3 regions of the Nocardioides sp. CCNWLW216 genome follow, and region 2 is predicted to be linked to each of the others. Evidence: riboswitches for the same ligand, from Rfam matches in the RefSeq annotation. Region 2 holds a riboswitch; each other region holds the start of a gene.

Region 1 (9,714 bases), on a different contig from region 2:
GCAGCGGGATGTCGACCGCGGTCAGGGTGTCGCGGGCCAGGTTGTCGACCTGGCCGAGGACCAGGTCGGGCTCCTCGGCGATCACGACCTCCTTCGAGATCTGCAGGTGGCCGCTGCTGTCGAGCTCGTCGGTCAGCAGCGGGATCTCGTCGAGCTCGGCGAGCGTCTCGTCGTCGTAGTACTCGGCCGGGTACTGCCCGGCCCGGGCCGTGACCCGGTCCATGACGCCGAGGTCGTGGAGGTAGGGCACGGCGGCGCTCTTGAGCATCACGACCCGCTCGGGCGCGCGGTCGAAGGTCACGTCGGCGCCGCAGTTCTCGACGGTCACGGGGTAGGACCCGCTGCTGGTCGACGTGGGCTCGTTCTCCTCGGCGTCCGCCCCGCAGCCGACGAGGGCGGCCACGAGGCTCAGGCCGAGGGCGATCGGGGCGAGGGGGCGGGGCATGGCGGGCTCCTGGGTCAGCGGGTGGGTCAGGCGGTCGTGGCGTGGAGACGGCGGATCAGGACGAGCAGGAACGGGGCGCCCAGCAGGGAGGTGATGATCCCGATCGGGATCTCCTGGGGCTGCAGCAGGACGCGGGCGACGACGTCGGCCCAGACGAGCAGGACGGCGCCCATGAGGGCGGCCACGGGGACGGCGCGGACGTGGGTCGAGCCGACGGCCCGGCGGGCCAGGTGGGGCACGACGAGGCCGACGAAGCCGATGCTCCCGGAGGCGGAGACGACGACGCCGATGCACAGGGCGACCACGACCAGCAGCAGCATCCGGAACACCTCGGGCGAGACGCCGAGGGTGTGCGCGGTCTCGTCGCCGATGGCCAACGCGTCGAGACGGCGGCCCCACGCGGTCAGCAGCGCCACGGTGCCGAGGACGACGACGGCGACCACGGCCAGGGGGGTGTTCCACTGGGCGAGCCCGAGCGAGCCGAGGAGCCAGAACATCACCGAGCGGGCGCCCTCGGCGGAGCCGGAGGCGAAGATCAGGAAGCTGGTGGCGGCGTACAGCGCATAGCCGACCGCGACCCCGGCCAGCAGCAGCCGGACCGAGGTGACCCGACCGGCGCTCCGGGCGACGAGGAACACCAGCACCGAGGCCGCGAGCGCGCCGAGGAAGGCGCTGACCTGGAGGGCGTGCTCGCCCAGCCCGGCACCGACCCCGAACAGGATCGCCGCCGCTGCCCCGCTGGAGGCGCCCGAGTTCACGCCGAGCAGGTAGGGGTCGGCGAGCAGGTTGCGAACCATCGCCTGCAGGGCCACCCCGCAGACCGCGAGGCCGGCGCCGACGAGGCACCCGAGCAGCACGCGGGGGAGCCGGACCTGCCAGACGATCGCGTCGGCCGGCCCGCTCCAGGTGCGCTCGCCCGGCCAGCCGAGCAGGTGGTGGCCGATGATCGCGGCCACCTCGCCCGGCGGGACGGTGAACGCTCCCACGCCGACGGCGACCACGACGGTGCCGAGGAGCGCGGCGACCAGCCCCGCGAGCCACCCCGTCGTACGACGCCGACGGCCGGCGAGGCCGAGCGGGTCGGCCGTCAGCACCTGGGTCACGGGTCTCCTCTGCCGCCTCTGCTGCGTTGTTGCGAACGATGTGCAGCAAGCAACCTAGTCACCCGGTATCAACCCCGGGACGCGGGGGTCGGTCCTTCACTCGCCGGTCCCTCGGCGTTCACCTGCGCGGTCGGTCCGGGTCGCCGGTCGGCGTCAGGCTCCGGTCGCCACCGGCCACCGGCCTTCGCGCTACCGAGAGGAATCCCGCGTGCACCTCGTGCTGCGCCGCGCCGCGCCCGGCGTCCCGACGGTCTCGGCGCACGCCTCCGGTGTCTCCCGCGACGGGACGACCACCGCGACCCCGGCCGGTACGACGGCCGCGGCATGAGCATCCTGGTCACGGCGGCGGCGCCGTACCTGCTCGACCTGGAGGCGCCGGGCGAGCGTCTGGTGGAGCTGGTGTCGTCGCCGGGATTCGTGCCGGCGGCGATCGCCGTCGCGTTCCTCGCCGGGGCCGCCCACGCCGTCGCCCCTGGTCACGGCAAGACACTGGCCGCCGCGTTCCTGATCGGGGGCGACGGACGCGTGCGCGACGCCGCCTGGCTCGGGGTCAGCGTGGCGGCCATGCACACGATGTCCGTGCTCGTGGTCGCCACCGCCTGGACCTTCTTCTCGCTCTCCGACCTGGTCGACCTGGAGGGCCTGACCACCGGCCTGCAGTTGGTCGCCGGCCTCGCGGCCCTGGTGCTCGGCCTGTGGCTGGTCCGGCGGCACGTGCGGGCCTGGCGAGCCGGCCACGAACCGGGACATGGCCACGGTCATGGGCACGGTCATGGCCACGGCCACGGCCACGGCCACGGCCACGGGCACTCGGTCGCGGTGTCCCGCCCGAGCCTGGTCCTGCTGGGCATGTCGGGCGGTCTGACCCCGTCGCCGGCAGCGTTCCTCGTGCTCGTCACCGGGTTCTTCACGGGCCGGTCGGGGTTCGCGCTGCTGCTGGTGCTGTGCTTCGGGCTCGGCCTGTCCAGCGTGCTGTTCGTGGTCGGCCTGCTCGCGCTGGGCGGGCGCAACGTCGTCGTCCGGGCCGCCGAGTCGCGGACCGCGCTCCGGCTCGCCACCCGGGTGGCGCCGCTGCTGGGCGCCACGGGCATCACCCTGATCGGCGGCACCATCGCGACGACCGCCGTGGTGCACCTCGCCACGCTCTGACCCGATCGGGTCGGGGGCGAGGGACCTGCGCTAGGTTTCTCGCGCCGTGGTGCACGGGAAGCCGGTCTGATGCCGGCGCGGCCCTCGCCACTGTAGCCGTCGAGCAGGACGGTCCTCGCGGCCCATCTCCGGATGGGTCGGACCACTGGGTGCGAGCCCGGGAAGGTCGACCGCCCTGTGCTGAAGCGGAAGCCAGGAGACCGGCCACGGCATGTCATGTTCCACGAGGGTTTGGAGAACATCATGCGCAGTCGACCCCTGCCGTCAGTCCTGTCCACCACCGTCCGGGCCGCCGTCCCGGTCGCCGCCCTGGCGCTCGTCCTGGCCGGCTGCGCCGGCGAGCCGGAGCCGGCGAGCGCCGACGCGGCGCCCGAGGCCGGCTTCCCGGTCGACGTGACCGCCTGCGGGCACATCAGCACCGTCGAGGCGGCGCCCGAGCGGGCCGTCACGCTCAACCAGGGCGCCACCGAGGTGATGCTGGCCCTGGGGCTCGCCGACCGGATGGCCGGTACGGCGTACCTCGACGACCCGGAGCCGGCCGCGGCCTGGGCCGAGGAGTACGCCTCGGTGCCGGTGATCGCGAAGGAGTACCCGACCCGCGAGGAGCTCCTCGCCACCCGTCCTGACTTCGTCTACGCGTCGTACACGAGCGCCTTCGACCCGGAGGTCGCCGGGCCGCAGGGCGACCTGGAGGCCGACGGCGTGGCGTCGTACCTCTCGCCGTTCGGCTGCGCCGACCAGGCCGACATCCCCGCGACGACCTTCGAGGCGGTCTGGGACGAGATCGACGCGGTCGCCACCGCGTTCGGCGTGGCCGACCGCGGCGCCGACATCCGGGCCGAGCAGAAGCGGACCCTGGCCGAGCTGGGCGACGAGGGAGCGGGCGCGGGCCTGGACGTGCTCTGGTACGACTCCGGCGACAAGACGCCGCTCGTGGGCGCGGGCTCCAGCGGCCCGCAGCTGGTGCTGGACGCCGTCGGCGCGACCAACCTCTACGCCGACGTCGAGGACGGCTGGGCCGACGGCAGCTGGGAGGAGGTCGTCGCGGCCGACCCGGACGCGATCGTGCTCGCGGACGCCTCGTGGTCGACGGCCGCCGAGAAGCGCGCGTACCTCGAGAAGGACCCGGTGCTCTCCCAGCTGACCGCCGTCCGCGAGGGCCGGTTCGCGACGGTGCCCTACTCGATGGGGACGCCCGGTGTGCGCCTCATCGACGGCGCCAGCACGCTGGCCGAGCAGCTCTCCGCGCTCCCGTGACCCTGCGGACCGGGCTCGCCCCGGTCCTCGCGGTCGCCGTGCTGCTGGTCACCATGGCCGTCGCGCTCGGCACCGGCGCCGTCGCGGTGCCGGTGCCGGACGTGCTCGACGTGGTGCTGCGACGCGTCGGCCTGGGGGACCGCGGGGTGAGCCTGCTCGACGACCAGATCGTCTGGCAGCTCCGGATGCCGCGGGTGCTGGGGATGGCGGCCGTGGGAGCGGTGCTGGGCTGCTGCGGCGCGGTGCTGCAGTCGCTGACCCGCAACGACCTGGCCGACCCCTACCTGCTGGGGCTCTCCGGCGGCGCGGCCGTCGGTGCGGTGACGGTGATCGTGCTGGGGGTGTCGGTCGCCGGGTTCGCGGGCCCCGCGGCGGTGACGCTCGCCGGCTTCGCCGGGGCGCTGGCCGCGCTGGGGCTGGTGCTGCTGCTCGCGGTCGGCCGGTCGGGCTCGCTCGCGCCCACTCGGACCGTGCTCGCGGGGGTGGCGGTCGGGCAGGCGTGCTCGGCGTACACCTCCTTGATCGTGATCGGCTCCGGCGACCACGACGCGGCCCGTCGGGTGCTGACCTGGACGCTCGGCTCGGGCGCCGGCTTCCGCTGGGGTACGGCGCTGCTGGTCGTCGGTGTCGCGGTCGTCGCGACGCTCGGCTTCTCCGCCTGCGCCGACCACCTCGACGCGTTCGCCTTCGGGGAGTCCTCGGCCCGCTCGCTGGGCATCGAGGTGACCCGCCTGCGCTGGGTCCTGCTCGGCGGTACGGCGCTCGCCACCGCGGCCGCCGTCGCGTTCGCCGGCACGATCGGCTTCGTCGGGTTGGTGGTGCCGCACCTGGTACGCGCCTTCACCGGGCCGCGGCACCGGCTGCTGCTGCCGATGTCGGCGCTGGTCGGCGCGACCCTGTTGGTCTGGGCGGACACGCTGGCCCGCTCGGTCGTCGACGGCCAGGAGATCCCGGTCGGGGTCGTGACCGCGGCGGTCGGCGTCCCGTTCTTCGCCCTGCTGCTGCGCCGGTCGGGGAGGTCGGCATGACGGCGCCGTCGATCGTGGTGGACGGGGTCGCTGTCACGCTGGGCGGCGCGACCGTCCTCGACGCGGTCTCGCTGACCTGTCGACCGGGTCGGGTGACGGGCCTGCTCGGCCCCAACGGCTCGGGCAAGACCACGCTGCTGCACACCGTCGCGGGCCTGCGCCGACCCGCGACGGGACGGGTGCTGCTCGACGACCAGGACGTGCACGTGCTGCGCGCCCGTGAGCGGGCCCGCCTGCTCGCGCTGGTCGAGCAGGACGCGTCCACCTCGCTCGACCTGCGGGTGCGCCAGGTCGTCGACCTGGGCCGGATCGCCCACCGGGTGCGGTTCGGGCCCCCGCAGTCCGACCCCGGCGGCATCGACGCGGTGGAGCGGGCCCTGGCCACCGCGCGCGTCGACCACCTCGCGGACCGGCCGTGGCACGCGCTGTCGGGCGGGGAGCGGCAGCGGGTCCATCTCGCCCGGGCGCTGGCCCAGGAGCCGAGCGTGCTGCTGCTCGATGAGCCGACCAACCACCTCGACCTCGGGCACCAGCTCGACTTCCTCGAGCGGGTGCGCGGGCTGGGCCTGACCACGGTCGCGGCGCTGCACGACCTGGAGCTCGCCGCGGCGTACTGCGACGACCTGGTCGTGCTCGACCGGGGCCGCCTGGTCGCGCACGGCCCGGTCGCCGAGGTGCTCACCCCCGCGCTCGTCGCCGAGGTGTACGGCGTCCGCGTGACCGTCGAGCCGCACCCCACGCAGCCGAGGCCGCACGTGCGCTGGGAAGGAGTCGTCCGATGACCCTGCCGATGACCCTGGTCCTCGTCGCGATGGGGGTCGCCGAGCCGCCCGACCGGCTCGCGGCCCTCGCCGAGCGGCACGGCGCGTCCGTGGCGCACCTGCAGCTCGCCGACCCGGCGCTGCGCCGCGAGCTCGACCGGCTGGCCGACGCCGGCGTACCCCGGATCGTGCTGGTCGGGGTGGCGTTCGGGATCGCGCCGGGCAACTCCTGGCTGCGCCGGGTCGCCGCGCACTGGTGGCGCGAGCGGCCCGAGCCGCCCGAGGTCGTGGTCGCGACCGGCCTCCTCGACAGCGAGGACGACGACCTCGCGGCGGTGCTGGCCCGGGCGCGGCCGATCGCCGGCACCGAGGCGCCGCTGGAGTCCGCGGCCTGGGAGGAGGTGCCGGCGCACCGGCACCAGGTGCTGGTCTGCCGCGGGCCGCGCTGCACCGCCCGGGGCGCCGACGACACCGCGCGGGCGCTGACCCTGGCCCTGATGGCCGCCGGGCTCGGCGACGACGACGTGCTGGTCACCCAGACCGGCTGCCAGTTCCCGTGCAACCACGCGCCGGTCGTCAGCGTCCAGCCCGACGACACCTGGTACGGCGGGGTCGGGCCGGACGAGGCCGAGCGCCTGGTCGAGACGCTGCGCCAGGATTCACCCACGTCCAGGGAGCACATCCGTGTGATTCGCCCTGTCTAGTGGTCGGCGCAGCTGGTTCGGCTCTCCATCCAGGGGAGTCGTCGCGAGAGGGAAGCCGGTGTGACTCCGGGACTGCCCCGCAGCGAAGAGTGGGAACGACCTGCCTCTCCTGGTCAGACAGGAAGCACTGGGCCCGTGCACGAGCTGGCGGCCGGACTGGACGTGGTCTGGGGCTTCGTCCGGATCGGTGTGGCGGTGCGTCCGCACCGGTGGGCCGGTGGAGAGCGGCATACTCGCCCGCGTGACTCTGCTGGACCGGGAGCGGGAGGCGTTGGCCCGCGCGCTCGACGACGCGGGCCTGGACTGGGAGCGCTGGCTCGACGGCACGGGTACGGCGCCGCTGGATGCTCGCGTCCGCCTGTCGGCGCTGCTCGTCCTGCTCGGTCACGAGGGCCCCGATGACCACCGGGTGGAGGAGACGTTCGATCGGCTCCGCCGGCGGCGGTTGCCCTGGGACCCTGCCACGGCATGCCTCGCCCTCGAGGTCGTCAGGCAGCGCAGCGAGTTCGACCACTGTCGGGTGGGCGCGGGGCTACGTGGCGCGGCGTCGGTGTGTGGCGCCGGGCTGGCCGACACCGTTCTGGTCGACCAGCTCGACCGGTGCCGGAGTTGGCTCGACGACCTGTCGCCCGAGCTCTGGGCGGTCCCGCGGATGCGACTGCTGGTCCGGCGGGTGCTGGCGACGGCGACGCCGCCGGACCTCGTGGACCTGTCGTTGATCACGGACGGCGACGGGTGGGGAGTTCCTGCACGCGACCTGGCACGCCGTGCTGATGCCGACGTCGTCGGACCCTTGATCCGGCGGCTCGGAGAGCTCGGCCCGCGCAAGCCCTCTCAGCGATGGGTGCGCGAGGTGCAGGAGGCGGTGCGGCCCGATGCCGCGCGAGAGCTGGTGCGGGCGTGGTTGGACGTGGCTGCCTTCGCGCCCATCGTCGAGCCGGACGAGACGACGGCATTCTCCGGCGGGATGCTCTTCGCCCCGGGCAACGAGGAGGTGGTCCGCGCGGCCGTGCTCGCCACCACCGTGATGCCCTCGGAGGCCTGGGCTCCGGCCGTGCTCGGCGTCTTGGCCCGAAGGGGCGCCGCGACCAGCGGGGTCGCGGGGATGACCGCTTCGCTGTCCCTGAAGGTCGCCAGTGCTGCCATTGACGCCTTGATCGTGCGAGCCACCCCCGGCGACCGGGCGGTCTTGGAGGAACTGCTCGTCGACCTGTCCAGGCGCGACCTGGTCAAGCGGATCGGCGTCGCGTTGGGCCGTCCCGAGGAGGCCGCCGCACGCGACGCTCAGCTGCGCCGGGAGAAGGCGGCGGCCGTGCGCCGCAAAGCTGACCCGGCGCCGCGGGAGGCACGCGCAGCGGCGGACCGACTCGTCAGGCAGCACCTCGGACCCGCGCTCCGTCGGTCCGGTTTCAGTGCGGGCGGCCGCACCTGGCGTCGCCTTCACCTCGACCGGGTGGACGTCGTCTCCGTCGGCTCGGGAGCGGGTGAGATCCAGCTCTCCTACGGGACCCGGTTCGATGCGGCCCATCCCGGTGGCGAGGCGTGTCCGATGGACCGAGCCCAGGTCCGTCTCAAGGACCTCGACATCCAGGTCTACGAGAACTGGGACGCCACGGACGAGGCCCTCGCTCGCTGTGCTGCGCGCCTGCTGACGAGCGTCGTCCCGTTCCTGGACACGTTGGGACGGTACGAGCTGGCCCGCTCCTACCTGGAGCACGGAGCCGGGGTGCCACCCGGCGCGGCAGCGATGAACAACCCGGGCAGTCCTGCGGACCAGGGCGTCCTGGGACTCCTCGCGCTCGCTGCAGCCGACCGGCCGACCGCGGTCGATCAGCTGATCTTCCGGGTGCGCTTCGCCCAGGAGCAGGTCGATGACGGGTTCTCCAGCGACGCCGAGCTGCGGTTCTGGCGTCGCCAGCTCGCCCGCGCCAGGCGGCTCCCGGTGCTGCCGGCCTGACGGTCAGCTCGTCAGCTGCGGAGGCGGCTCACCCGTCAGCCGTACGTCGGTGATCCTGCGCCGGGTGAGGGCGAACGCGGCGACGAGTGCGGCGAGCGCGAAGCACCCGAGCTGGACCCGGCCCGCGCCGAAGGCGATCGCGAGGGGGCCGACGGCGAGCTGGCCGATCGGCGTGGCCACGAAGGAGAAGAAGCCGTCGATCGCCATGATCCGCGACAGCATCTCCTCCGGGACCTTCTCCTGCACCAGCAGGTTCCAGGCGAGGTCGAGCAGGCTCAGTGCGGCCCCGGCGACGACGAAGGACGCCGACAGCACCCACACGTTCACGTGGGTGCCGAGCACCAGCATCGGGACGCACCAGACGACGAAGGCGATCATGATCGCCCGCATCGGTGCGCGCAGGGTCACCTTGGCGAGGAAGAACGCGGCCACGAACACGCCCACCGCCTGGCCGGACCGGGCCACCCCCCAGCCCTCGCTGCCGATGGTGTCGTCGGCGATCACGGGTCCGAGCACGTTGATGGCGCCGCTGACGAGCGCGTTGAAGACGAGCGACGCCGAGGCGGCCGGGATCACCCAGCCGAGGTGGCGGGCGAACGCCCAGCCCGCGAGGAAGTCGCCGATGACGCTCGGGCGGGCGTTGCTGCGGTCGCCCGGCGGCAGGCGGACCAGGAGGAGCAGACCGGCCGCCACGAGGTACGTCGCGGCATCGACGGCCAGGGCCCAGCCCGGACCGGCGGTCGCCACGAGCACGCCCGAGACCGCAGGGCCGAGGATGCCGACGGCGCTGGTGGCCTGGCCGATGAGCAGGAAGGCCGCCTTGCGCTCCTCGACCGGCAGCAGGATCGGCACCATCCCGAGGAACGCGGGGTAGCTGACCGCGAAGACGGTGCCGGCCACCGCCTGCAGGACGACGAGGTGCCAGATCTCGGCGTACCCGGTGATCACGAGGACCGCCGTGGCGGTCTGGACGACGCCCTGGACGAGGTTGCACCCGCGCAGCACGACAGCGCGGGGGAGCCGGTCGGCGATCGCCCCGCCGAGGAGCATGAAGACGACCATCGGCACGCTCGAGGCGGCGATCACCCAGCCGAGGGCCGAGGCGGAGTCGTCGATGTCGAGGACGGCGAAGGCCAGCGCCACGCCCGCCATCGACGAGCCGACCCGGTTCACGACCTGTCCGACGAAGAAGTAGCGGAAGGCCGGTGCGGCGAGCGGCGACAGTCGGCTGCTCCTCACCGGAGAAGTAAAGCGGCCCGACTTCCCGGAGTACACGCCATCGGCCGCGCGCCGCTCGTTACCCAACTGTG
Region 2 (9,714 bases):
ACCCGCCTTGTGGAAGTTTGTGCACGTCCTTCCTCAAGATCTCCACAAGACGTGGAAGTCATGCCCTATGGTTCTCGTCATGTCCTCCGATCCCGACCTGCTCTCGATCGGCGACCTGGCCCAGGCGACCGGCGTCAACGCAACGACCCTGCGGGCCTGGGAGACCCGCTTCGGCTTCCCCGTCGCGATGCGGCTGCCCAGCGGGCACCGGCGCTACCGGCGCGAGGACGTGGCGGCCGTCCGCTCGGTGGCCCAGCGCCGCGACTCCGGGCTGCGCCTCGACGTGGCGATCGCCGAGATCCTGGACTCGGCGCGACCGTCCACCGGCTCGGTCTTCACGACCCTGCGGCGCGAGCACCCGCACCTGCGGGCCGAGCGGCTGCACAAGTCGACCCTCACGGCGCTGTCCTGGGCCATCGAGGACGAGTTCTGCGCGCAGGCCGACCGCGCCCGGATCTTCGGCGCCTTCCAGACCGGAAGGCTCTACCGACCCTCCCGGGCGCGGTGGACGGAGCTCGCACGGCTCGCGGCCTCGGCGACCGTGTTCGCCGACTTCACCGGCACCGGTGATCTCCCGGACGACGCACCCGTCACCCGGATCCACCTCGACCCGGTCTCGCCGATGCGTCGCGAGTGGGTCGTCGTGTGCGACAGCGCCGACCTGCCGGTGGCCCTGACCGCCTGGGAGCTCCCCGGCCAGGAGACGGTGGCCGACTCCCGCCGGGTGTTCGAGGCGATCTGGACCGTCGAACCCGCCGCGGTGCGTGACGCTGCCCGGGCCTGCGCCCGGGTGGCCCACGAGTACGACCCGGAAGTCGGTGCTCCCCTGCTGTTCGCCCTCGCCGACGCCCCCACGCCGGTGGCCCCCGGCCTGAGCGCGCTCAACTCGATGTTCACCCGGATGCTGACCTACGTCGACCGGCACCAGGCCCGCGAGCACGAGCGCCGCTGAGCGCAGGACCGCGGCCGTGCTCCCTCCCGGGGACGACCGCGGTCGCTGCGAGCCGTCGTGGGGACGAGAACCAGCCCGCAGCACCCCTCCGATGCCCGGTCGTCCGACCATGCACACCCGGTCCGCGAACCGATCCGCCCCGACGTGCATCGGACCAGGCATGAACCTTCTCCGTACCCTCACCCTGACGGCCGTCGCCCTCGCGCTTCCCGCCGCCACCCTCGTCCCCGCCCAGGCCGCCGCCCCGAGCGAGCGCGCCCACCGGTCGTACGTCGTCAAGACGACCGCCTCGACGGACGCCGTCGTCCAGGGCCGGCGCGTCGTCCTCTCCGGCACCGTCCGCAAAGCCCGTCGCGGCGAGCACGTCCGGGTCCAGGTCCGCTACGACGGTGGCCGCTGGAAGACGTCCGACCTGTCCGACCGGGTGGACCGCCGGGGCCGCTTCCGGATCTCCGACAAGATCACCAGCACCCGCAGCCGGTCCTACCGCGTCGTCAAGCCCGCCGGCCGGGGCTTCCGCGCCGGGCGCAGCAAGGCGGTCCACGTCGACGTCTACTCCTGGCGTCCCCTGCCGACGCTCGCCCCCGTCAACGCCACCGCCACCTACCCGGTGGACGCGGTGAAGATCAACGGGCGGGCCTACCCGGAGTCGCTCGCCGGCTCCGCCTCGGACGCGCAGGGCGGAACCTCCTACAACCTCGAGCGTCGGTGCCGTCAGCTGACGACCCGCGTCGGTCTCGCGGACACGTCGGAGGACTCGGTGCTCGGCACGGCGTCGCTGAAGGCCGACGGGGTCCAGAAGTACGCCGGCTCGTTCGCGCTGACCCAGTCCAGCCCGGTCACCCTCGATGTCTCGAAGGTCTTCCGGCTCACCTTCGACTGGACGTCGCGGAGCACGCTCAGTGGGGCCGAGGACCAGACCGGTGCCGTGGTGGCGCTCGGGAGCCCGGAGCTCCTCTGCCGCGACTGACCGGAGGCGACGCGCTCAGGCGCGGAGCGGCGGTTCGCTCAGACGGCCGACGCCAGCTCCGCGGTGACCCGGGTGCCGCCGTCGTGGTCGACGCTCCACTGCTCGCAGAGGCAGTCGACGATCGCCAGCCCACGACCGGAGAGCGCCTCGTCCGAGGCGACCCCGGCGAACAGGTCGCCGGCCGTGCCTCCGTCGAGCACGCTCAGGCGGAGCCGGCCGGCGGTCAGTGCCCACGAGACCTCGAGATCCTCGTCGGGCGACGACGAGCCGTGCTGCAGCGCGTTGGTCACGAGCTCGCTGAGCACGAGCTCGGCGTCCTCGATGAGGTCGCGCTGAGCGCCGTGCTCGGTGAGCTGGTGGGACATCACCCGACGGGCGATGCCGGTCACCCGGTTGGCGGCGGGCAGCACCAGGATCGTGCGCGCGTCGAGGGGCCGCTCCGCCGTCAGGGTCATGACCTACCTGTGCCACCCAGCAGGGGTCTCTAATCCCCCGACTTGTCCGGTGTCGCGGAACTCACCCTCGCGGGTGGGGGCGCAGTCGGCGGACGAGCTGCGGCACCACCGAGACCAGGAGCGCGCCACCCACGGCGACGACGAGGGCTGTGCGGGTGTCGTCGAACAGCCCGTCACCGAGCACCCCGACGGCGGCGTACACCGTCGCCCAGAGAGCGGCGGCCACGGCCGCGGCGCTCACGTAGCGGTACCACGGGTAGCCGGTCAGGGCCGCCACCAGCAGCACGGGCACCCGACCTCCCGGCACCAGCCGCGAGACCAGCAGGGTGCGGATCTCGGCGTGCTCGATCCGCTCGCGCAACCGGGCCGGGCGCGAGTGCTCGTCACCGTCGTCGCCCAGCCAGCCGACCCGCCGGGCGAGCGGCTCCCCGGCCCTGCGGAGGGCGGCGTACGTCACGAGATCGCCGCAGTACGCCGCCCCGGCCCCGACCGCCACGACGAGCACGACCTCCCAGGTGTGGTCGGCGCGGGCCAGGACGGCCGCGCTGCTGACCGCGGCGCCGGTCGGCAGCACCGGCACGACCGCACCGAAGGCGACGACGCCGAAGAGCACGAGCAGGGTGGCCAGGCCGAAATGGTCACCGCTCACACTGCACCCGCTCCCCCGGCGCCAGGACGAGGGCGCGGGCCTCATCCTGCTCGAGCGCGGCCGCGAAGCGCTCGCCCGGGGTCACGAACAGCCGCTGGTGCGTACGACGGTCCAGCCGGGCCAGCCCGACCGGCCAGAACGTGCCCCAGTGCACCGGGACCGCCCAGCGGGCGCCGACCGCGGCGACCGCGAGCGCGGCCTGCTCGGGGTCGAGGTGCTCGTCGCCGAGGGTCGGGCCCCAGCCGCCGACCGGCACCAGGGCGAGATCGACGGCACCGACCGCGGCGAGGTCGTCACGCGGGCCGGTGTCGCCGGGGTACCAGCAGGACACGCCGGACCGCTCCACCCGGAAGCCGATCGCCGGACCCCGGATCCGCGAGCCGGGGTGCCGCCGGCCGTCGTGGGTCGCCGGCAGCACCCGCACCGTCGCGCCCGCGACCGTCAGCTCCTCGCCGGGGGCGACCGGGCGGACGTCGTACCCCGGGGGGATGAGGCCCTCGCCGCCGCGCGGGACCAGCACCGTCGCCCCGGGCCGCATCCGCCGCAGGGTCGGGACGTGCAGGTGGTCGTGGTGGAGGTGCGAGACCAGCACCAGGTCGGCGTCGTACGCCGGGGCCGCGGGCGGCGGGCCGTGCCGGCGCAGGTGGAAGAGCCGGTCGACGTGCAGCGGGTCGGTCGCGACCCGCAGCCCCTCGAGCTCGACGGTGACCGACGCGTGGCCCCACCAGGTGATCGCCAGGGTCACGGCTCGGCCCGCAGACCCAGCCGGGTCAGCCGGTCGACGAGGGCGGCGTGCACAGCCCGGCCGTCGAGCGGGCCGTCCGGCACCACGCAGCCCCGCGGGTGGACCAGCAGCGCCTCGGTCTGCCAGCCGCCGAGGCCGCCGTGGGAGCCGACGAGCTCCTCGAAGGCGACGACCTCGCCGAGCGAGCGGTCGTAGGCGCCGAGCAGGACCAGGTCGCCGACGTGCTGCCGCTCGGAGAGCTGGAGGAGGTCGGCCTCGGCGTGCGGGCCGTAGCCGGCGACGGGGTCGGCGCCCTCCCCCTCCGCGGAGCCCAGGACCCGCCAGCCGGTGCCGCCGTCGGCGACGACCGCACCGTCGGCGCGGCGGGTCAGCACCAGCCCGACGTGGGGGTGCTCGGCCAGGCCGCGGACCAGGCCCGGGTGCAGCTCCTCGAGCTGCTCGCGGGTCAGCCGGCCGGGCAGGTCGGTGCGGTAGACGTGGGCCAGGCTGCCCGAGGCCGCGACCAGCAGGCCGGGTCCCTCGGGCGCGGTGCCCTCGGCCGCGTGGTGCCGGCCGCCGGCCACCGAGCGGGCGGCCCGGGTGACCGTCCGGCTGCTGCCCCGGGCGCCGGCGAGCAGCAGGTTGGCCGGCAGCCACCGCTCGTCGGGGTGCACCTCGGCGTGCACCTGCTGGCGGGCCAGGTCCTGGACCAGGTCGTCGAGGGTGTGGCCGGTGAGCTGCAGGAACGTCGAGCCCTGGGCCTGGCCGTGGTCGGAGACCAGCGCGATCTCGTAGCGGCGGCCGACCTCACGGGTCAGCTGGTCGAGGAAGGCCAGCACCCGGTCGAGGTTCTCCAGGGTCCGCAGCGACTCGGGCCGGGTCGGTCCGGCGTGGTGGGCGACCTCGTCGTAGTCGACGAAGTCCACGAACACCACCGGCGTCCCCCGGGTCAGCTGCTCGGCGACGATCGCCACGTTCAGGTCGCGCAGCACCACCGTCGTCAGCCCCCGGAGCAGCACGAACGCGCCGCCGCGCCGGACCCGCGGGACGACGTCGCGGATCCGCTGGCGCCGGCCCTGGTGCAGCTCGGTGACCATCTGGCCGACGAACAGCACCACCGACCGCACCAGCCCGAAGCGGTTGATGGCGTACGACGCCGCGCCCTGGTCGGCTCCGGGCAGCCGGCCGTCGCTCAGGGTGAGCAGCCGCGCGGACGCGTCCCCGGAGAACAGGTTCGAGACGCTGGTGCCGCCGTCGGCGAGCAGCCCGCGCCCGTCGCTCAGGTCGGCCTCGACCAGGGCCGCGTCGGCGGGCCGGCTCATCACCAGCATCCGGCCGCGCTCCTTGTCGAACCAGCGGAAGCCGGGCACGGCCGTCACGTCGCCGTGCAGCAGCACCGCCTGCCCGGCCGGCGTCGTGCACGGCACCCCGGTGTGCCAGCCGCGCAGGTCGTGGGAGCCGGAGCGGATCCACCGCGAGACGGTCGGCATCGAGCCGGCCGTGACCGCCTGGCGGAGCACCGGCAGGCTGACGCCGTCGAGCTGGACGACCAGCAGGCCCGGCCCCTCGGCGCCGGCGACCCGCGTCCGTCGTACGGCCTGGTTGAGCAGCTGGCCGAGGAACGCGTCGTCGCTGCTGGTGTCGAAGAGCCAGTTCACGACCGCGGAGACCACCGCCGCGGCCCAGGAGGCGAGCACGATCTCGCCGAGGCTGAACGGCTCGACCGACGGGACCAGCGCGAGCGCCGCGCCGAGCACGATCGACTGGGCCAGCACCCCGGCCAGCAGCAGGCCGACCGTGCCCGTGAGCACGGTCAGCCGCGTCAGGAGCGGCCGGAGCAGCGCGCCGAGCACCAGGACCAGGACCACCAGGGTGGCGACCGACTCGGCCCCGGACTGCACCTGCTCGCCCGGCAGCAGCCAGAGGCTGGCGGCCAGCGCCAGGAAGGAGGTCACGAACGACCGGAGCACGCCGGCCGCCCACGACCACGACGGCCGCCAGGAGACGAGCTGCAGCCGGCCGAGCCGCAGCAGCCGGGCGATCCTGGTCACGGGAGCAGCCTACGGACGCTCAGCGGTCAGAGCGTGCCCTGCAGGATCAGCAGCACGCCGAAGACCACGAACGCCGCGGCGGCGCCGTACTTGATGGCCTTCTCGGGGAGGCGCTTGCCGAGGACGGCGCCGACCACGATGGCCAGGGCGTCCGCGGCCACCATGCCGACGGTGCTGCCGATCCAGGTGCCGAACCAGCCCTCGTGGGTGGCCAGGGTGATGGTGGCGAGCATGGTCTTGTCACCGAGCTCGGCGAGGAAGAAGGCGAGGCCGACGGCGAGGATCGCGGCGCCCTGGCTCTTGCGCGCCTTCTCGGCCTCGTCCTCGGTGAGCTCGTCGCCGCGCAGCGTCCAGGCGGCGAAGCCGAGGAACGCGATGCCCGCGACGATGTTGATGACGTCCTGGCTGTCGGCGAAGGCATCACCGATCCAGTAGCCGATGCCGACCGAGGCCAGGTGCACGATCGCGGTGGCGACGGTGATGCCGATGATGACGTCGCGGGCCTTGTAGCGCGCGGCGAAGGTCATCGCCATCAGCTGGGACTTGTCGCCGAGCTCGGCGACGAAGATGACGGCGGTGCTGATCAGGAAGGCTTCCACGGGTTCCTCTCCGGGCCTGACCGGCCGGAGGGATGTCCTGGGGGACGTGCCTTCGACCAGGCACGCCCGACACGGATGTCAGAGATGGTGCGACTGGTCGAAAGTCTCGTCCGCCGGCTCATCGCTGAGCTGGCCCGCTGCACCGGTCCCGCGCGAGCGGGGCAGTATGTCGACACAGCTGTTGGGGACTACTCCCTTTCGTTGAAAACCGTACCGCAACGCCCGCCGGTACGACGAACCCGCGTCAGCGGAGGTCGCGGCCCACGATCAGTCGAACCAGACCGAGTCGCAGGAGCCGCAGCCGAACTCCCGGACCGCGGCGCCGTCCGAGAAGTCGACGCTCCGCAGGCGCCACGTGTGCTGGCATTCGGGACTTCCTTCCACGAGGCGCAGGCGAGCCATCGGGGGTCGGGACGGCAACGGGACAACCGGCTCCGGTGCACTCACGTGGGGACCTCCCGTGCTCGAGAACTGGGCCGGCGGGGCGGTTCCCACCCGGCCGTCGCTTCATTCCCCCCACTCCTCCAGACGCGCGGGGGGCCGGTGGCGTTGCCTCGACCCGCACCGGACTAGACGGGTCCGGGCACCTCGTACGTCAGCTCCAGGCCGTCGGCCCAGCTCGAGCAGGTGCAGCCGGCCGGGTCGGGCAGGGTGCCGATGGTGGTCGTGAGCAGGCCGGTCAGCCGCTCCAGGTTCTGCCGGAAGAGCGCGAAGACCTCCTCCTGTCCGACCCCGGAGCCGGACTCGACCCCGGCGTCCATGTCGGTGACCAGCGCGATCGCCGAGTAGCACATCCGCAGCTCCCGGGCGAGCGCCGCCTCGGGGGCGCCGGTCATGTTGATCAGCGTCCAGCCCTGGGCGCCGTAGTGGCGCGACTCGGCCCGCGTGGAGAACCGCGGCCCCTCGATCACGACCATGGTCCCGCCGACCTTCACCTCCGGGTCCGCGTCCGCGACCGCCAGCGACATCCGCGGGCAGTACGGGTCGGCGAAGGGCAGGTGCACGGCTCCGGTCTCGACGTAGCTGGAGATCCGGCGGTGGGTGCGGTCCACGAGCTGGTCGGGGACGACCACGTCACCCGGCGCGACCTCGGCGCGCAGTCCGCCGACCGCGCACGGAGCGAGCACCTGGCCCACGCCCAGCGAGCGCAGCGCCCACAGGTTCGCCCGGTAGTTGATCCCGTGCGGAGGGTGCTTGTGGCGCTTCCCGTGCCGCGGCAGGAACGCGACCCGACGGCCCGCGACGGTGCCGAGCGAGACCGGCGCCGACGGGGCGCCGTACGGCGTCTCGACGACGACCTCCTCGGCGTCGTCGCCGCGCTGGGTGAGGAAGGAGTAGAAGCCGGTGCCGCCGATGACGGCGACCTCCGCCCGGGGTGAGCTCATGGCCGAACTGTGCCAGAGCAGCGGGGCGCGATAATCTCCGAGCGCCAGTCGACCATCACGTGAGTGAGGTCAGGGAACCCGGTGCGACTCCGGGACTGACGCGCAGCGGTGTGGGTGACGGGCGGGGCACGGGACGGGGGCGACCTCGGACCAGTCACTGGGCCGCGAGGTCCGGGAAGGCGCTCCGCACCGGTCGATCCCGAGTCCGAAGACCTGCTGGCCCTTGCGGCGACCGCCGCGAGGTCGACGCGGGTCTCGCGCACGGGCCCGGACCTCGAAGGACCTGATGTGTCTGGATCGTCCGGCGGATCGCTCCGCACCCGGCGGGACCGCTGCCCCGGCGTGCTGCGCCCCTGGCCGGCCGAGGACGGCGCGCTGGTCCGGCTGCGCCTGGTCGGCGGCCGGGTCTCCCCCGCGTCCCTGAGCGCGCTCGGCGAGGTCGCCCGGCGCTACGGCGACGGCGACGTGCACCTGACCGGCCGGGCCAACCTCCAGCTGCGCGGACTGCCCTCCGGGCCGGACGGCGCGCTGCCCGCCGAGGTCGTCGAGGCGGTCGAGGCCACCGGCCTGCTCCCGTCGCGCACCCACGAGCTCGCGCGCAACCTGATGGTCTCCCCGCAGACCGGCCTGGCCGGCGGACGGGCGGACCTCCGGCCGGTCGCCACCGACCTCGACGAGCGGCTCCGCGCCGCCCCCGACCTGGCCGCCCTGCCGGGCCGCTTCCTGTTCGTGCTCGACGACGGCCGCGGCGACCTGATCGACCGCACCGCCGACCTGGGCCTGGTCGCCCTGTCCGCCCAGCTGGCCCAGCTGCGGGTCGGCAGTCGGCGCTGGGGCGACGTCGTCCCCCTGACGAAGGCGGCGCAGTTCCTGGTCGTGCTGGCCCAGCGGTTCCTGGTCGCCGCCGGCACCGGGCCGGACGCGCCCTGGCACGTCGACGAGCTGGCGCTGCCGCTCAGCGAGCCGTTCCCCCTGGGCGGCGAGGCCCCTGCCCCGAGCGGGCCGCTCCCCCACGGCCCGGTGCCCGGCGGGCTCCACGTCGCCGCGCCCGACGGTGTCCTCGACCCCGACCTGGTCACCCGGCTGGCGTCGTACGAGCGCGAGCTGGTGGTCACGCCGTGGCGCGGCGTGCTCGTCCCCGACCCGGAGGAAACCCGATGAGGCGCCCGACCAAGCGCTACCCGTACGTCGACGACGGGCCCGCGATCTACGTCGACTCGTTCGCGACGATCCGGCGCGAGGCGTCGTTCGCCGGGCTGCCGACCGATGCGGAGAAGCTGGCCGTGCGGATGGTGCACGGCAGCGGCCAGGTCGACCTGGTGCCCGACCTGGTCGTCCACGACCGGCTGGTCGCCTCGGCCCGGGCCGCGCTGATGCTCGGCGCCCCGATCCTCTGCGACGCGCGGATGGTCGCGATGGGCATCACCGCCGGTCGGCTGCCCGCCGACAACGAGGTGCGGTGCTTCCTCACCGACGAGCGGGTGCCCGACCTGGCCCGCTCCTTCGGCACCACCCGGACGGCGGCCGCGGTCTCGCTGTGGGAGCCGCTCCTCGACGGCGCGGTCGTCGCCATCGGCAACGCCCCGACCGCGCTCTTCCACCTGCTCGAGATGCTCGTCGACGGCGCGCCCCGCCCGTCCGCGATCATCGGCTGCCCGGTCGGGTTCATCGGCGCCGCGGAGTCCAAGGAGGCGCTGTCCACCTTCGCCGCCGACCACGGCATCGACGTCCCGTTCGTGACGGTCCGGGGTCGCCGCGGCGGCTCGGCGATGGCCTCCTCGGCGATCAACGCGCTGGCCCAGGAGGAGGAATGACCGGCCGGTTCTCCGGCGTCGGGCTGGGGCCAGGCGACCCCGAGCTGATCACCCTGAAGGCCGCCCGGCTGATCGGCTCCGCCGACGTCGTGGCCTACCACGCCGGGGTCGGCAA
Region 3 (9,714 bases), on a different contig from region 2:
GTCGCCGGTGAGCACGGTCTGCTGGAAGCCATCGGTGTCGAGATCGGGCAGCGCGACCCGAGCGACCTCCTGGTCGGTGGAGACGTCGTGCACGACCAGCTCGGCCACCCCGTCCACCGACTGGGTCCAGGCCAGGTAGGGCTGCGTGGGATCGGTCGTGTGGGCCACCTCCTCGGTGACCACTCCGACGGGTCGGATCTCGCCGTCGGGGGTGACCAGCGAGAAGCGCTGCTCGCCACCTCCGTCGCTGTAGCCGTTGTCGCCGTGCCGGACCAGCACCCCGGCCGAGGTGTAGTAGAGCGACTTCACGGCGGCGTCCGGGACCTGCACGCTGCGGGTGGCGTCGTCGTACCAGAGGGTGGTGCCGACGCTGAAGGTGACGCCGGTGTCGGCGACCGGGTGCGGCTCGGGGTCGGCCGGCTCGACCGTGCGGGGGGTGTCGCCACGGGAGACGGCCACCAGGGTGGCCGCGACGGCGAGACCCGCGGCGACGGCGCCGGTGCCCGCGATCCGGGCCGTCCGGCGGCGACGTCGGACGGCCCGGCCGCGGTGCAGGACGGTGGCCGCGTCAGCGGCGGGGACGTCGAGCGCGGCCGCCTCGTCGTGCAGGAGGGTGCTGAGCCGGTCAGTCATGCGGGGCTCCCAGGGGGTGCGGGACGACCGCGTCGCCGAGCAGCAGGCGCAGCTTGGCGAGGGCGTCGGAGGTCTGGCTCTTGACGGTGCCGACGGAGCAGCCGAGGGCGGCGGCGGTCTCGGCGACGCCAAGGTCGTCGTAGTAGCGGAGCACGATCACGGCACGCTGCCGCGGCGGCAGCTGGGCGAGTGCCGCCACCATCGCGGGACGCTCGGCCGGGTCGGCGTCGTACCCCTGGTCGGGCAACTGCTCGGTCGGGCGCTCGTTGCGCCAGGAGCGGCGGCGGAACCAGGAGGTGGCGGTGTTGACCAGCACGGTGCGGGCGTACGCCGGCGCGGCGTCCAGTGAGCGCACCTGGGACCAGGACCCGTAGGTCTTGGCCAGCGCCGTCTGTACCAGGTCCTCAGCGAGCGCGTGCTCGCCGACCAGGAGGTAGGCGGTGCGGTAGAGGCGCGGCCAGCTGGCATGGACCAAGTCGGTGAACTCCGCGTCGGACGGGGGTCTGGGCATCGGCGCCTCCCTCGGTGGGTCACCCTCACAGATGCGGCGGACCCGGTAGTCGGTTGGGCGGTCCGAGATTCACCCTTTCGGTTCCGTGCTTCGGCCACGGGAACCGCGGATCGGTGGAACTGTCGTTGCATGAAGAAGATCGGGCGTTTCATCGCCCTCACCCTGTCCACCACCGTGCTCGTCGCGGTGCCCTCGCTCGCCCAGGCCCAGGCGGCCCCGGCCGAGCGTGCGACGACGAAGTTCGCCACGATCAAGACCTGGTCGGGCGCGAAGCAGCAGGCCTGCAAGAAGTCGACGCCCAACGGGAAGAGCTGGAAGGTCGTCACCCGGGTCGTGAACGGCCGCGAGGCGGAGGTCGGCGTCGGCCTGATCGTGCGGAAGGGCGAGAAGGAGATCGACCGCGCCGCGACCCCGATCGTCGGCCAGGGCGTCACCTCGAAGCCGGTGGCCGTGCGGATCCGCAAGAACGACAAGCGATTCGTCCTGGAGGCCTTCCAGTTCCAGGGTCAGATGGGCGACGGTGGCCCGATCAAGCTGAAGAAGATCCGCCGCTGCTGATCGCCGTCGTACGACGAAGCGCCGCCACCCGGTCGGGTGGCGGCGCTTCCTTCGTGGGGGAAGAAGGAGTCAGACGGCGAGCTTCGCGCCGATGTCGAGGGCCCGGGTGACCAGGTGGTCGAGGGCGGCGAGGTCGGTGTCGTCGAGCTCGGGGGAGGACCCGGTGACCTTGCCGACGCCGTACGGGTTGCCGTCGTTGAACTTGAGGGCGTCGGTGTAGCCGGGCGGGACGATGATCCCGCCGAGGTGGGCGAAGGTCGTGTGCAGCGCGAGCAGCGTCGACTCCTGGCCGCCGTGCAGCGTCTGCGACGAGGTGAACGCGGTGTAGACCTTGTCGGCCAGCTTGCCCTCCGACCACAGCGGGCCGAGGGTGTCGATGAACGACTGCAGCTGGCTGGTCACGTGGCCGTAGCGGGTCGGCGAGCCCATCACGACGACGTCGGCCCAGGCCAGGTCGTCGGGCTCGGCGAACGGGCCGTCGGCGATCTCCTCGACGTGCGCCTTCCAGGCGTCCTGCCCCTCGTACGCCGACGCCGGCGCGGTCTCGCGCACGTGCCGCAGCCGGACCTCGGCGCCGTGCTTCTCCGCGGTCTCGGCGATCCGCTGCGCCATGGCGTGGGTCGTGCCGTACGAGGAGTAGTAGACGATCGCGATCTTGGTGGGCATCAGGTGGATCTCCATCCGCAGGTCGGTTGAGCCTTCAACCAGACCGGTAACCGACCGCCGACGGGACAAACGACTCCCTCTCCTAGGATGGAGTCCATGCCTGAGATCACCAGAGACGAGGTCGCGCACCTGGCGACGCTCGCCCGGATCGACCTGGACGACGCCGAGCTCGACCACCTGGCCCCGCAGCTGTCGGTGATCCTGGAGTCGGTCGCCTCGATCAGCGGCGTCGCCGGCGACGACGTGCCCCCGACGTCCCACCCCGTGCCGCTGACGAACGTCTTCCGAGAGGACGTCGTCCGGCCCTCGCTCACGCCGGAGCAGGCGCTCTCCGGGGCCCCGGCCTCGGAGCAGCAGCGCTTCGCCGTCCCGCGGATCCTGGGGGACGAGCAGTGAGCGACCTGACCCGCCTGACCGCCGCCCAGGCCGCCGACGCGCTGGCCGCGGGCGAGACCACCTCGGTGGCGCTGACCCAGGCCGCGCTCGACCGCATCGCCGCGGTCGAGGGCGCCGTGCACGCCTTCCTCCACGTCGACGCCGCGGGCGCGCTCGAGCAGGCCGCGGCCTCCGACGCCCGACGCGCGGCCGGCGAGCCGCTGCACGCGCTCGACGGCGTGCCGATCGCGGTCAAGGACGTCCTGGCCACCGACGGGCTGCCCACGACCTGCGGGTCGAAGATCCTCGAGGGCTGGGTCCCGCCGTACGACGCCACGGTGGTCGCGAAGCTGAAGGCGGCCGGCCTGCCGATCCTCGGCAAGACCAACATGGACGAGTTCGCGATGGGCTCCTCGACGGAGCACTCGGCGTACGGGCCGACGCACAACCCCTGGGACCTGACCCGGATCCCCGGCGGCTCGGGCGGCGGCTCGGCGGCCGCGGTCGCCGCCTTCGAGGCGCCGCTGGCCCTCGGCACCGACACCGGTGGCTCCATCCGCCAGCCCGGCGCGGTGACCGGCACGGTCGGCGTGAAGCCGACGTACGGCGGGGTCTCGCGCTACGGCCTGGTCGCGATGGCCAACAGCCTCGACCAGGTGGGCCCGGTGACCCGCACGGTCCTCGACGCCGCGCTGCTGCACGAGCTGATCGGCGGCCACGACCCGCTCGACTCCACCAGCATCGACCAGCCGCTGCCCGACCTGGTCGCGGCCGCCCGCGAGGGTGCGGCTGGCGACCTGAGCGGCCTGAAGGTCGGCGTGATCACCGAGCTGTCCGGCGACGGCTACCAGGCGGGCGTGCTGGCCCGCTTCCAGGAGTCGGTCGACCTGCTGGTCAAGGCCGGCGCCGAGGTCGTCGAGGTGTCCTGCCCGAACTTCGTGCACGCGCTGGCGACGTACTACCTGATCATGCCGTGCGAGGCGTCCTCCAACCTCGCCAAGTTCGACGCCATGCGCTACGGCCTGCGGGTGCTGCCCGAGGGCATCGACAACCCGAGCGCCGAGGACGTCATGCGGGCCTCGCGCGACGCCGGCTTCGGCGACGAGGTGAAGCGCCGGATCATCCTGGGCACCTACGCCCTGTCGAGCGGCTACTACGACGCCTACTACGGCACGGCCCAGAAGGTGCGCACGCTCATCACGCGCGACTTCGAGGCCGCCTTCGAGCAGGTCGACGTGCTGGTCTCGCCCACCGCGCCGACCACGGCGTTCGAGCTGGGGGAGAAGCTGGACGACCCGATCGCGATGTACCTCAACGACCTCGCGACCATCCCCGCCAACCTCGCGGGCGTTCCCGGCATCTCGCTGCCCAGCGGGCTCGCCGACGAGGACGGCCTGCCGGCCGGCTTCCAGATCCTGGCCCCCGCGCTCGCCGACGACCGCCTCTACCGCGTCGGCGCGGCGCTCGAGGCCGCCCTCGAGGCGCAGTGGGGCGCCCCGCTGCTGGACAAGGCACCTTCCCTGGACGGAGATTCGGCATGAGTGACACCCTCGTCGCCTTCGACGACGTGCTCGCGTCGTACGACCCGGCCCTCGGGCTCGAGGTCCACGTCGAGCTGAACACCGCGACCAAGATGTTCTGCGGCTGCCCGGCGGTCTTCGGCGGCGAGCCGAACACCCAGGTCTGCCCGACCTGCCTGGGCCTGCCCGGCGCGATGCCGGTCGTCAACGGCAAGGCCGTCGAGTCGGCGATCCGGATCGGGCTGGCGCTCAACTGCGAGATCGCGGAGTGGTGCCGGTTCGCACGGAAGAACTACTTCTACCCGGACATGCCGAAGAACTTCCAGACCTCCCAGTACGACGAGCCGATCTGCTTCGAGGGCTGGATGGACGTCGACGTGGACGGGGAGACCTTCCGCGTCGAGATCGAGCGCGCCCACATGGAGGAGGACACCGGCAAGTCGCTGCACGTCGGGGGCGCCACCGGGCGCATCCACGGCGCCGACTACTCGCTGGTCGACTACAACCGCGCCGGCATCCCCCTGATCGAGATCGTCACCAAGCCGATCCGCGGCGCCGGGGCCAAGGCGCCGGCGGTGGCCCGGGCCTACGTGAGCCAGCTGCGTGACCTGATCGTCGCGCTCGGCGTCTCCGAGGCCCGGATGGACCAGGGCAACCTGCGCGCCGACGTCAACCTGTCGCTCGCCCCGAAGGGCTCCGGCACGCTCGGCACCCGCACCGAGACCAAGAACGTCAACTCCTTCCGCTCGGTGGAGCGCGCGGTCCGCTACGAGATGCAGCGGCACGCCGCGATCCTCGACAGCGGCGAGGCGATCTTCCAGGAGACCCGGCACTGGCACGAGGACACCGGCGTCACCACGAGCGGCCGTCCCAAGTCCGACGCCGACGACTACCGCTACTTCCCGGAGCCCGACCTGGTGCCGGTGGCGCCGAGTCGGGAGTGGGTCGAGGAGCTGCGCGGCACGCTGCCCGAGAACCCGGTCGAGCGCCGGGCCCGGCTGCAGGCCGAGTGGGGCTACACCGACCTGGAGATGCGCGACGTGGTCGCCTCGGGCCTGCTCGGCCCGATCGAGGAGACCATCGCCGCCGGTGCGTCCGCCCAGGCGGCCCGCAAGTGGTGGATCGCCGAGCTGACCCGCCGGGCCAACGACGCGGGCGTCGACGTCGTCGACCTCGGCGTGAGCCCGGCCCAGGTGGCCGCCGTCCAGGCCCTGGTCGACGCCGGCACGATCAACGACAAGCTGGCCCGCCAGGTGTTCGACGGCCTGCTGGCCGGTGAGGGCACGCCGGAGGAGATCGTCGCGGCCCGCGGGCTCGCGGTCGTCTCCGACGACGGCGCGCTCGGTGCCGCGGTCGATGCCGCGATCGCCGCCAACCCCGACGTCGCCGACAAGATCCGCGACGGCAAGGTCGCGGCCGCTGGCGCCCTCATCGGCGCCGTGATGAAGGAGATGCGCGGCCAGGCCGACGCCGCCCGCGTGCGCGAGCTGATCCTGGAGAAGCTGGCCTGAGCCCCGCGTGACGGACGTCATGCGGAGGGAGCCCTCGGGGGCTCGGTCCGCATGACGTCCTGCGCCGGGAGCGGGGTTATGGTGCCGGGACACATTCACCAACGCCCGCAGCAGGGGAAGCCGGTGCGAGCCCGGCGCTGACCCGCAACCGTGTGGCGCGGAGTACGACGTACTCCGCGGCGAGCCGGAGCACCTGCCGTGACGCGTCCTGACCCTTCGCTGTCGAGGAAACCAGCGGGTCGGCCTCGACGGCCTTCTCGCTGAGCAGCGGGAAGGAACCCATGAACCACCTCGTACGCCGCGCCGCCGCCCTGGTGGCCGCGCCCGTCCTGGCGTCGGCCGCTGTCGTCGCCGTCTCCGGTGCGCCGGCCCTGGCCGCGCCCACCACGCCGCCGACCCCGGCGGCCACCGCCGCCGCGACCTGGCTCGCGACCCAGACGACCGCGGGCACGCTGCCGAGCCTCGGCCAGACGCTCGACTTCGGCGTCGGCCTGGAGGCCTCGGGCGCTGCCCCGCAGGTGCTGGCCGCCGTCAAGACCGGCGTCGACGCTCGGGTCGCCAGCTACGCGACCGGCAACAACAGCATCGCCAAGGCAGCGTGGTTCTACGGGCTCGTCGGCGACCCGACGTCGGCCGGCGACACGGACCTCAACCTGCTGGGCCTGGTCGAGGACAACACCGACGACACGACCGGTGCCCTGGGCGGTCAGTACGCCCAGCAGTGGTTCGGGACCCTCGCGCTGGTCGAGGGCGGCAGCGACGAGGCCGCGAAGTCGGCCGAGTACCTCCGCTCCGGGCAGTGCGCCGACGGCGGCTGGGGCTACTCCACCCCGTGTGTCGGTGAGGGCGACCAGTTCGCCACCTACTACTCGCTGGCGGCCCTGGCGTCGCTCGAGGTCAAGGACGCGCCGACCCAGGCCGCGATCGACAAGGCGGTCGCGTTCCTCGGAGGCAAGCAGTCGGCCACCGGCGGCTTCGAGAACTGCACCGAGTACGCCGGCCCGCCGAACTACGAGTGCCTGAAGTCCGAGGACAACGCCAACGACACCGGCCTGGCCGCCTGGTCGCTCGGTCTCGCGGGCGCGAACGCGCCGGCGGCGAAGGCGGCCGCCTGGGTCGCCGCCCACCAGTACGTCTCGCTGCCCGCCTGCGGCGCGGCTGCGCCTGCCGCCGGCGCGGTGAGCTGGACGTCGAGCACCTTCCCCGAGGGCGTCACCGAGGACAACCGTGAGCAGACCGTCTTCGCGACGGCGCAGGCTCTCGCCGGGCTCGCCTACCTGCCCACCAGCAAGCCGGCCCTCTCGGGTCCGACCGACTACGTCCAGGCGGGTCGCACGATCTCGCTGAAGGTCTCCGGCCTGAACGCCGGCGAGCGCGGCTGTGTCTCCGGCGTCGGCACCGGCAAGCAGGTCTCCGGACCGGGTGCCGTGGCCGTCGCGATCCCGGCCGGCACGCGCAACCACGTCCTCACGCTCAGCACCGCCGGCCGCCCGGCGACGGCCACGGTGAAGGCGCTCGGCGCCACCAAGTTCCGGGTGATCGTCGCGAAGCGGGTCGCGAAGGGCAAGAAGGTCCGGGCGCGGGTCACCGGCCTGGCCCCGCGCGAGTCGGTGACGCTCCGGGTCACGGGCAAGCGCGTCGTGCGCGGCACCGCGAACGCGAATGGCGTCTTCCGCACCGTGGTCAAGGCGACCGGCAAGGTCGGCAAGCGCAAGGTCACCGTCCGAGGCGAGTTCACCAACCGCACCGGCAAGGGTGCCTTCCGGGTCGTCCGCTGACCGTGCGACACCACCTTGTGCGACTCGTCGCCGCGGCCCTCGTGGCCGCGGCGGCGGTCGTCGTACCGGCCCCGACCGCGCAGGCCGCGGCCTGCACCACCGGCACGGGGGTGACCGTGGTCGTCGACTACGGCTCCCTCGGAGGCGGGGTCGGGCAGTCCTGCGTCGGGACCAGCGGCCTGGCCAAGGACCTGTTCCCGGCGGCCGACTACGAGCTGACCTACACGCAGGAGTTCGCCGGCGCCGTCTGCCGGGTCAAGGGCGCGCCGGCCGACGATCCCTGCCAGGGCATGCCGCCCGGTGACCGCTTCTGGTCGCTGTGGTGGTCGGACGGGACGTCCGGCAGCTGGACCTACGCCACCCGGGGCGTGAAGTCGCTCCGGATCCCGGCGGGGGGCAGCGTGGCGTTCGCCTGGGACGACGTCGACGGGGCGAGGGCGCCGGGAGCCACACCGCCGGTGCATGCCAAGGCCACCCCGTCCGCCCAGCCGACCAAGCAGCCGTCGGCGAAGCCGAGCAAGAAGCCCACGAAGAAGCCGTCAGCGACGCCCACCCGGCAGCCGTCGAGCGCGCCCACCACGGGCGCCCCGAGCGCCGGCACCCCGTCGGGCGCCCCCACGGAGTCGGCCACGTCCGAGAGCACCAGCCCGTCCGCGACGCCGTCCGCCCCTTCCGCGTCCCCCTCCGCCACGAGCGCGCAGACCGCGGCACCGAGCACCGACCCAGCGGTGTCGCCGACCGCCGGTGCCGGCAACGTCGACGAGCCGGTGCTCTCGCCCGCGGCCCAGCAGACCACCGAGGACGAGGGCGTCCCGACCTGGCTGGTGCTGATCCTGCTCGTCGCGATCGGTGGCGGGACGGCCGGCGCCGTCGTCCTCCGTCGCCGGTCCGCTCGCTCGTCGGGACCGTGACCGCGGCCACCGCCGTCCGCGCGGGTCGGCTGCCGCGCGACCTGCACCCGCTGGCCTGGTGGGCGTGGGCGATCGGCCTCGCGGCGGCGGCCTCGGCGACCACCAACCCGTTCGTGCTGCTGCTCCTGGTGGGCGTCGCAGCCCTGGTCGTGACCGCCCGCCGCTCCGAGCAGCCGTGGGCCCGCTCGTTCCGCCTCTACCTCTGGCTGGGGTTGGCGATCGTGGTGATCCGGGTCGTCTTCCGCCTGATCTTCGGGGGGTCCTACGAGGGGACCGTCCTGCTCGATCTGCCAGAGATCCCGCTTCCGGACTGGGTCCTCGGCATCACCCTGCTCGGCCCCGTCACGCAGGAGGCCCTCCTCGCCGGGCTGTACGACGGGATGCGGCTGGCCGCGGTGGTGATCTGCCTCGGCGCCGCCAACGCGCTGGCCAACCCGAAGCGGCTGCTGCGCTCGATGCCGTCGGCGCTCTACGAGATCGGCACCGCCCTGGTCGTCGCGGTCACGGTGCTGCCCCAGCTGGCCGACAGCGTCCGCCGGGTCCGGGCCGCCCAGCGGCTGCGGGCCGGTGACGAGCGCCGGGTCGGCCGGCTCCGCCGTACCCTCGTGCCGGTGCTGGAGGACGCCCTCGAGCGGTCGCTGGCGCTGGCCGCCGGGATGGACGCCCGCGGCTACGGCCGCAGCTCCGGGGCGTCGCGCGGGGAGCGGCGGACCACGGGCGCGCTGCTCCTGCTCGGGCTGTGCGGGCTGTGCGTCGGCTCGTACGCCGTCCTGGACGCCACCGCTCCGCGCTGGCTGGCGCTGCCGATGGTCGTCCTCGGCCTGGTGCTCGCGGCTGCCGGGCTGCGCAGCGCGGGCCGGCGGGCCGAGCGGACGACGTACCGTCCCGACCCGTGGCGCTGGCCCGAGACCGGCGTCGCGCTCTGCGGACTGGCCGCCGGGGTGAGCGGCTGGTGGGTCGCCCACGAGACGCCGCTGCTGGCCTACCCGGGACTGGCCTCCGTCCCGCAGGTCAGCGCGGTCGCCCTGGCCGGCGCCCTGATCGGGCTCGCGGCCGCCGCCCTGGCGCCACCGCCCCGGGTGGTGCTGGCGTGATCGAGCTGCGCGGCATCACCTTCGCCTACGACGACCACCGCATCCTCGACGGCGTCGACCTCGACCTCGACGAGGGCGAGCTGGTCCTGGTCTCCGGCCCGACCGGTGTCGGGAAGTCCACCCTCCTGGGCGTGGTGACCGGCCTGGTGCCGCGCTT

Evidence for each region. A riboswitch is a leader RNA that binds a small molecule or an ion and turns the genes downstream of it on or off. The one in region 2 is predicted to bind cobalamin.
Region 1: another riboswitch for cobalamin. It lies ahead of V7S47_RS15855 (ABC transporter substrate-binding protein); the one in region 2 lies ahead of V7S47_RS20105 (nitrite reductase).
Region 3: another riboswitch for cobalamin. It lies ahead of V7S47_RS04605 (hypothetical protein); the one in region 2 lies ahead of V7S47_RS20105 (nitrite reductase).

Annotation. Positions count from the first base shown of each region.
Region 1 is NZ_JBBBBJ010000006.1:273,016-282,729, reverse strand. Features, by position in the region: gene V7S47_RS15870 (ABC transporter substrate-binding protein) at 1-445, opposite strand, end outside; gene V7S47_RS15865 (FecCD family ABC transporter permease) at 472-1,548, opposite strand; gene V7S47_RS15860 (HoxN/HupN/NixA family nickel/cobalt transporter) at 1,873-2,697, shown strand; cobalamin riboswitch at 2,728-2,920, shown strand; gene V7S47_RS15855 (ABC transporter substrate-binding protein) at 2,941-3,954, shown strand; gene V7S47_RS15850 (iron chelate uptake ABC transporter family permease subunit) at 4,008-4,982, shown strand; gene V7S47_RS15845 (ABC transporter ATP-binding protein) at 4,979-5,764, shown strand; gene V7S47_RS15840 ((2Fe-2S) ferredoxin domain-containing protein) at 5,761-6,447, shown strand; gene V7S47_RS15835 (hypothetical protein) at 6,719-8,404, shown strand; gene V7S47_RS15830 (MFS transporter) at 8,408-9,643, opposite strand.
Region 2 is NZ_JBBBBJ010000010.1:80,125-89,838, reverse strand. Features, by position in the region: gene V7S47_RS20150 (DICT sensory domain-containing protein) at 80-952, shown strand; gene V7S47_RS20145 (hypothetical protein) at 1,113-1,922, shown strand; gene V7S47_RS20140 (ATP-binding protein) at 1,961-2,377, opposite strand; gene V7S47_RS20135 (VTT domain-containing protein) at 2,439-3,026, opposite strand; gene V7S47_RS20130 (MBL fold metallo-hydrolase) at 3,016-3,771, opposite strand; gene V7S47_RS20125 (alkaline phosphatase family protein) at 3,768-5,801, opposite strand; gene V7S47_RS20120 (TMEM165/GDT1 family protein) at 5,828-6,400, opposite strand; gene V7S47_RS20115 (hypothetical protein) at 6,668-6,802, opposite strand; gene V7S47_RS20110 (S-methyl-5'-thioadenosine phosphorylase) at 6,970-7,785, opposite strand; cobalamin riboswitch at 7,814-8,020, shown strand; gene V7S47_RS20105 (nitrite reductase) at 8,074-8,946, shown strand; gene V7S47_RS20100 (precorrin-8X methylmutase) at 8,943-9,599, shown strand; gene V7S47_RS20095 (precorrin-2 C(20)-methyltransferase) at 9,596-9,714, shown strand, end outside.
Region 3 is NZ_JBBBBJ010000002.1:42,093-51,806, reverse strand. Features, by position in the region: gene V7S47_RS04640 (hypothetical protein) at 1-633, opposite strand, end outside; gene V7S47_RS04635 (SigE family RNA polymerase sigma factor) at 626-1,144, opposite strand; gene V7S47_RS04630 (hypothetical protein) at 1,274-1,702, shown strand; gene wrbA (NAD(P)H:quinone oxidoreductase) at 1,772-2,383, opposite strand; gene gatC (Asp-tRNA(Asn)/Glu-tRNA(Gln) amidotransferase subunit GatC) at 2,465-2,764, shown strand; gene gatA (Asp-tRNA(Asn)/Glu-tRNA(Gln) amidotransferase subunit GatA) at 2,761-4,284, shown strand; gene gatB (Asp-tRNA(Asn)/Glu-tRNA(Gln) amidotransferase subunit GatB) at 4,281-5,774, shown strand; cobalamin riboswitch at 5,837-5,989, shown strand; gene V7S47_RS04605 (hypothetical protein) at 6,056-7,552, shown strand; gene V7S47_RS04600 (hypothetical protein) at 7,555-8,463, shown strand; gene V7S47_RS04595 (CbiQ family ECF transporter T component) at 8,460-9,557, shown strand; gene V7S47_RS04590 (ABC transporter ATP-binding protein) at 9,554-9,714, shown strand, end outside.